Regions from separate parts of the Pseudomonas sp. LB3P58 genome, predicted to be linked through region 2. Evidence: riboswitches for the same ligand, from Rfam matches in the RefSeq annotation. Region 2 holds a riboswitch; the other holds the start of a gene.
What was found. Region 2 has a riboswitch for cobalamin ahead of ACYZTZ_RS10375 (CbtB domain-containing protein). Riboswitches for the same ligand answer to the same signal wherever they lie in the genome.
Positions count from the first base shown of each region.

Region 1: it holds a riboswitch for cobalamin, as region 2 does, so the genes downstream of both, cobO (cob(I)yrinic acid a,c-diamide adenosyltransferase) here and ACYZTZ_RS10375 (CbtB domain-containing protein) in region 2, are expected to answer to the same signal.

Region 1 covers NZ_JBUBVE010000001.1:1,205,042-1,208,442, forward strand. The annotation lists gene ACYZTZ_RS05640 (PQQ-dependent sugar dehydrogenase) at 1-971, opposite strand, end outside; gene ACYZTZ_RS05645 (hypothetical protein) at 1,040-1,624, opposite strand; cobalamin riboswitch at 1,779-2,013, shown strand; gene cobO (cob(I)yrinic acid a,c-diamide adenosyltransferase) at 2,095-2,706, shown strand; gene ACYZTZ_RS05655 (cobyrinate a,c-diamide synthase) at 2,703-3,401, shown strand, end outside.
Region 2 covers NZ_JBUBVE010000001.1:2,211,093-2,214,493, forward strand. The annotation lists gene cobM (precorrin-4 C(11)-methyltransferase) at 1-454, opposite strand, end outside; gene ACYZTZ_RS10365 (cobalamin biosynthesis protein) at 538-951, opposite strand; gene ACYZTZ_RS10370 (CbtA family protein) at 948-1,655, opposite strand; gene ACYZTZ_RS10375 (CbtB domain-containing protein) at 1,667-1,870, opposite strand; cobalamin riboswitch at 1,992-2,220, opposite strand; cobalamin riboswitch at 2,397-2,609, shown strand; gene cobW (cobalamin biosynthesis protein CobW) at 2,708-3,401, shown strand, end outside.

The DNA of each region.
Region 1 (3,401 bases), 1.0 Mb from region 2:
ACCAGGTCGGGGTTTTGCGGCTCGACGCGGATGTCGACGTGCTGACCGTAATAACTGTAAGGCCAGCCGTAGAACCCGCCGTCCTTCACTGACGTGATGTAATCCGGCACCAGGTCGCTGCCGATTTCATCGCGTTCGTTAACCGCCGTCCACAGTGCGCCGCTCCGGGGTTCCCAGGCCAGGCCGTTTGGATTACGAATCCCCGAGGCGAAGATTCGATGATTTCCGGTGGCACGATCCACTTCCCAGATCGCCGCGCGACCTTCTTCCTTGTCCATGCCGTTTTCCGCAACGTTGCTGTTGGAGCCCACGGTGACGTATAGCTTGCTACCGTCCTTGCTGGCGATGACGTTTTTGGTCCAGTGGTGATTCAGCGTACCGCCCGGCAGGTCGATCACCTTCATCGGCTGCGACTTGATCGCCGTCTCGCCGTTTTCATAGTGAAAGCGCAGCAGGCGGTCCGTGTCGGCGACGTACAGGTCATTGCCGACCAAGGTCATACCGAAGGGCGAGTTGAGGTTTTCCAGAAACACCGTGCGGGTTTCGGCGATGCCGTCGTGGTCCTTGTCCCGCAGCAGCGTGATGCGGTTCGGGCTCGGTACTTTGGCGCCGGCACGGCCCATGACTTTGCCCATCACCCAACCACGAATGCCTTTGCCGTCATCGGGTTTGGGTGGTGCGTTGGTTTCGGCGACCAGCACGTCGCCGTTGGGCAACACATAGAGCCAGCGCGGGTGATCGAGACCTTCAGCAAAAGCCGCCACCTGAGTCCCTGTCGCGGCGATGGGTTTCGTGCCGTCCGGCCAGCCGATCGCCGGGGCGATGTTCACCGTCGGGATCAGGGTTTTATTCGGTTCTGGCAGCTTGGGTGACGGGCCGTAGCCGTCGGTGACTTGCAGCCTGGCGGTTTCACCACAGGCCGCAAGCCCTCCGGCGAGCACGATGACGAGAGCGAGCGGGGGCTTGCGCATGCTGATCTTCCCTATGAATGCATTGACCTAATCAATAGAGAAGCGCGGGTGCGCGATGGTTCAACCGGTCAGCCGCGGGCTTCCTTGAACAGCACGGCAATGCCGGGGTGATAGTTGCCGGCTTCGTTGCGCAACTTGCGATAGGCATAGGGGAAATACCAGGCCACCGCGCAGGTGTGTTCCTTTTGCAGGTCGTCGAGCATGTCCTGGAGTTCTTCCGGGGTGGCGCTTTGTTGGGCTTTTTGCGGGGCGACGAACAGGCAGCCGAGTTTCAGGTCGCTGGCGTAGCTGATGCGCTTGGCGTCGCTGGTGATGTCCTGCAATGATTGCGTCAGGTTCAGGCTGTTGACGCGGGGCCAGCGCTGGGTCGCCTGAAGGTAAGCGCGTTCTTCGCTGGTCGCGATAAACAGATCGGCGCGGCCATTGCGTTCGCCTTCTTCGGTCTGTTTACGGGTCGGTGTTTGTTGCAGCGTGACCATTTCCGCCATCCAGGCCGCGGCGGACAGCAGGCTCAGGTTGGCTTTTTCGTCGAACCAGTAAGGCGTGTCGTTATCGCCGCGCACGGCGTTGTAGCGGTCGATACAGTCAAACCAGCGTTCCAGCACCGGGCGCAGGAATTCCAGCTTCGGATTGCTGATGATCATGCCTTGCATGTGGCTCACCCTTGTTATTGTGTTGTGAGGTTGTGGCTCTTTGATATCACTGCTGAGAGTGTGGCACAAGATTGGCGTCAGATAATTGATCGACGGCAGTTAATCGCTCGCAGGTCGCCCGTCTTCAATTGACGCTCCATCCCCAACCCTCTAACCTTCGCGGCTTGTTTCAGGTGCTCTGTGACCTTGGTCGACAGAGTGAAACAGGGAAGCCGGTGAGTGACTCTCTTCAAGCGACGAAGAGCCATGATCCCGGCGCTGCCCCCGCAACGGTAAATGAGTGAAGACTGCGCCTTGAGCCACTGTGTCGACTGTCGACATGGGAAGGCGCGCAGTCAGGCAAAATGCCGCTCATGAGCCCGGAGACCGGCCTGATCCATCCAGCGGCATCACGGTGGGCGATGCCAGGCTTCTTGCCGTCTATTCTTGTGCCTGCCCGCCGTTATCCAGCCTCAACGGAGAGCTCCCCCATGACTGATACCCCCGATCGTGACGAACGTCATCTGGCGCGCATGCTGCGCAAAAAAGCCGTGATCGACGAACGCATCGCCAATTCCCCGAATGAATGTGGCCTGCTGCTGGTGCTGACCGGCAACGGCAAAGGCAAAAGCAGCTCGGCTTTCGGCATGCTCGCCCGGTCCATGGGCCACGGCATGCAGTGTGGCGTGGTGCAGTTCATTAAAGGGCGCAGCAGCACCGGCGAAGAACTGTTCTTCCGGCGCTTCCCGGAACAGGTGCGTTTTCATGTGATGGGCGAGGGCTTCACCTGGGAAACCCAGGATCGCCAGCGTGACATCGCCGCCGCTGAAGCCGCATGGGCGGTGTCCCGAGAATTGCTGCGTGATCCGTCGATCGGCCTGGTGGTGCTGGATGAATTGAACATTGCGCTCAAGCACGGTTATCTGGATCTCGATCAAGTGCTCAGCGACTTGCAGGCCCGTCCGCCGATGCAGCACGTGGTGGTCACCGGTCGCGGCGCCAAGCCGGAGATGATTGAACTGGCTGACACCGTCACCGAAATGGGCGTGATCAAGCACGCGTTCCAGGCCGGGATCAAAGCGCAAAAAGGCGTCGAATTGTGAGTCAACCACGTCATTGCCCGGCGGTATTGATTGCCGCGCCGGCCTCCGGTCAGGGCAAGACCACCGTCACCGCTGCGCTGGCCCGTTTGCATCGCAATCAGGGGCGCAAGGTACGCGTGTTCAAATGCGGCCCGGACTTCCTCGATCCGATGATTCTCGAGCGCGCCAGCGGTGCGCCGGTGTATCAACTGGACATGTGGATGGTCGGCGAGCAGGAAAGTCGTCGACTGTTGTGGGAAGCCGCCGGCGAAGCCGATCTGATCCTCATCGAAGGCGTCATGGGGTTGTTCGACGGTACGCCATCCAGTGCTGATCTGGCGCGACACTTCGGTGTGCCGGTGCTCGGCGTGATCGACGGTACCGCCATGGCGCAGACCTTTGGCGCACTGGCCCTGGGGCTAGCGCGTTATCAGCCGGACTTGCCGTTTGCCGGTGTGCTGGCCAACCGCGTCGGCACCCTGCGTCACGCGCAATTACTGGAAGGCAGCCTCACTGAAGGTTTGCGCTGGTACGGTGCCTTGTCCCGGGAAACCGGGATCGAATTGCCGAGTCGGCATCTCGGTCTGGTTCAGGCCAGTGAGTTGAACGATCTCGACCTGCGCCTCGATGCGGCGGCCGATGCGCTGGCCAGCAGCTGCGAAGTCGCGCTGCCACCGGCGGTGGAATTCGCCGCGCCTGATGTGATCGCTGCAGAA
Region 2 (3,401 bases):
GGCTGCCGAGCTCTTCGCCGGCGGGCATCGCGGTCTTGTCGGCGTAGCGGGTCAGGATCACGCTTTGCGACACGTCCGGTAACGTCAGTTCCGCGCCAAGAAGCGCCGCGCAGGCCGCCGTGGCCGTGACGCCGGGAATGATTTCAAACGGGATGTCGAGTTCGCGCAGGTAGCGAATCTGCTCGCCAATGGCGCCATAAAGACTCGGATCGCCAGAGTGCACCCGGGCCACGTCCTGACCCTTGGCATGGGCGGATTTGATCAGCTCGATGATCTGTTCCAGGTGCAGTTCGGCGCTGTTGACCACCTGTTCGGCGCGATGGCCTTCCAGCACGGCGGCGGGCACCAGGGAGCCGGCATAGATGATCACCGGGCAGCTGCGAATCAGCCGTTGGCCTTTGACGGTGATCAGTTCCGGGTCGCCGGGACCTGCGCCAATGAAGTAGACGGTCATCGTCGGTTCCTGTGAGAAAAAGGGGCTGGGCAAGGCTTCAGATGAAGATTGCTCATGATCAAAGACGGGGATTATCGAGGATTTTAGGCAGCGCCGGCCAACGCCAAGGTTGCCTGGGCATATTTTTGTCGTGAGATCAGCAATTTTGCCGGTGCCTGGGCCAGGTGTTCGGCCAGGGCCAGGGCGGCACTTTCCGCGACGCCGTAGCAGCCGGTGCGTTCGAACGCGATGTCCGAGCGGTGGCTGAGTTGCGGTTGATAGACGGCCAATTGTTCACAGCTGAAATACTGCAATGGTAACGCAAGCTGTTCGGCCAATTCGATCAAGCCCGGTTCTTCGCGCTTCAGGTCGATGCTGGCCAGGGCCTTGATCTGGTGAAGTTCGATTTTATAAGCCTGTAACGCCTGATCGAGCAGCGCCCGCAGCGTGCTGACGGGGCAGCCGCGCTGGCAGCCCAGGCCGACTACCAGAGTCGGCGCTGTGCTGATCTCAGTCATGCGTGGTATTGACCATCGCTTTTGCGGCGGAACAACCAGGCACTGATCAGGCCCAAGGCCAGCCAGAATCCCATGTTGGTCAGCTGCGAAGCGATTTTGAACTGAGCTTCCAGGGCTTCTGGAGCCAGCATCGAGTGGACTTCCGGTTGTGGTGCGCCGATCACATGAGGAACAGCCAGGATTGCCACGCCGAGCACTTTCATTAGCCAGTGACGACTGAACACGATCAATGCGATGCCGACCGCGGTGGAGGCGGCCGTGCCGATCCACCAGATCTGCCGTTGCGCCAAATCAGCCGCAGCAGTGCCCGGCAGTTCAGGCGGTAGGCCGAGGGTCGGTGCCAGCACGAACGTCGCATAACCGGCCAGGCCCCAAAGCAGGCCTTGGGAGGTTTTGGTCGGCGCGCGCAAGGTGTAAAGACCGGCCAGCATCAGGGCGAAACCGACCGCTACCACCAGGTTGCCGCCGGTGGTGGACAGCACGCGCTGCCAGCCGTCTTCCGGTTCCCAGGCTTCAGCATCGTGGGTGTGAGCGGCGACAGCACCTGCGGCGTGTTCGTGAACTTCAACAGCGGCGGGCTCGGATTTTTCGAACGTCTCGGCCTGCAGAATCAGCGGGGCCACCCAGAAGCTTTGCAGCAGGGTCAGCAGTAGGGCGGCCAGCAGCCCGGTGAACCCTGCGGTTTGCGCAATACGCTTGATCATGTCAGCAGGTCTCAATGGCACGGGAATGCAGAGCTGTGGCGGGTATCGTGAGCGGCGTTGTGCACCGCTTCGATGTGCGAGAAACCGGCGAAATACACAAGGCACGCACCCAGGATCGACGCACACACGGCGGCGGTCAGGCGTTGAGTCAGGGTATTGGTGGTGCTGGCGGTGCTTTTATCGGTGTTGCTGCCGGTGCTGCTGATGATCGACATGGCGCTTCCCTCTGGTCTGTCAGCGGGTGATTTAGAGCGCATGGAAGACCCCTGCGAATCGGGATCGCAGAGGTTCAAACAGCGCCCGCCCACCGCGGGTTTGTTATTCAGTGATCGTAATGGTCACTTTGTGTTGCGGGCCGGTCTCCGGGCTCACGAGGGGCACTGGCTTTCGCCTTGACCTGCAAGCATCACCTTCCCATGCCGAACTGCTGGCACAGTGGATCTGACGCTTCGCTCGCTTACCGTTGCGGGGGCAGCACCGGACTGACATGACTTTAGAGTAAAGCACATGATTCACCGGTTTCCCGTTTCACCCTGTGAAGGGCACCCGTAACAAGGCGTGTAGGAGAGCATGGGCGGGGGTTGGGCGTCAATTGGCAAGGGTTCTCAACTTGGGGCCGAGGCGACTTCATCGCGAGCAGGCTCGCTCCCACAGTTGATCGCATTCCAATGTGGGAGCGAGCCTGCTCGCGATGGGGCCAGTGAGAGCGCCACAAGACATTGACCCGCCCCCACACGATGCGTAGCCTTGCGCTTTCGAGGTTCTTCGGCGTCTGCCGAAGCTAAGAAGGGAACGCGGTCGATGCCGCGGCTGCCCCCGCAACTGTGAACGGTGATGTTCGCTGCCACGCCACTGCAAACCCTGTGCAAAGGGTTCGCGGGAAGGCGCAGCCAACGCCAGTCGAACGATTGGCACACCGTCAGCCAGGAGACCTGCCTCGAAACGAATTCTCACTACAACCGGGCGGGGTGATCCGGTGGCGAAATCTTCCGCGCGCCTATGCAGCAGCGGTCGTCGTCCCGTATGCCCGCCACCTTGCCAAAGGGCATCCGATGAAAACACTGGCCAAACTCCCCGTCACCATCGTTACCGGCTTCCTCGGCTCGGGCAAAACCACCTTGCTGCGGCACATGCTCGACAACGCTCAGGGCCGCCGCATTGCGGTGATCGTCAACGAGTTCGGCGAGCTGGGCATCGACGGCGAAATCCTCAAGCAGTGCTCCATCGGTTGCACTGAAGAAGAAGCCAACGGCCGCGTCTACGAACTGGCCAACGGCTGCCTGTGCTGCACCGTTCAGGAAGAATTCTTCCCGGTGATGCGCGAATTGGTCGCCCGTCGCGGCGACCTCGACCACATCCTGATCGAAACCTCGGGTCTTGCCCTGCCAAAACCTCTGGTGCAAGCCTTCCAGTGGCCGGAAATCCGCAGCGCCTGCACCGTTGACGCGGTCATCACCGTGGTCGACAGCCCAGCGGTCGCCGCCGGCACTTTCGCGGCTTTCCCGGACCAGGTCGATGCCCAGCGCAAACTCGACCCGAACCTGGACCACGAATCGCCGCTGCACGAGCTGTTCGCCGACCAACTGGCCAGCGCCGACCTGGTGATCCTCAACAAGGCCGACCTGATCAGCCCTGAAGACCTGGCCCGTGTGCGCCTGGAAGTCGCTGAAGAACTGCCGCCAGCGGTGAAAGTCATCGAAGCCAGCAGCGGTCGCGTGCCACTGGACGTGCTGATCGGCCTCGGCG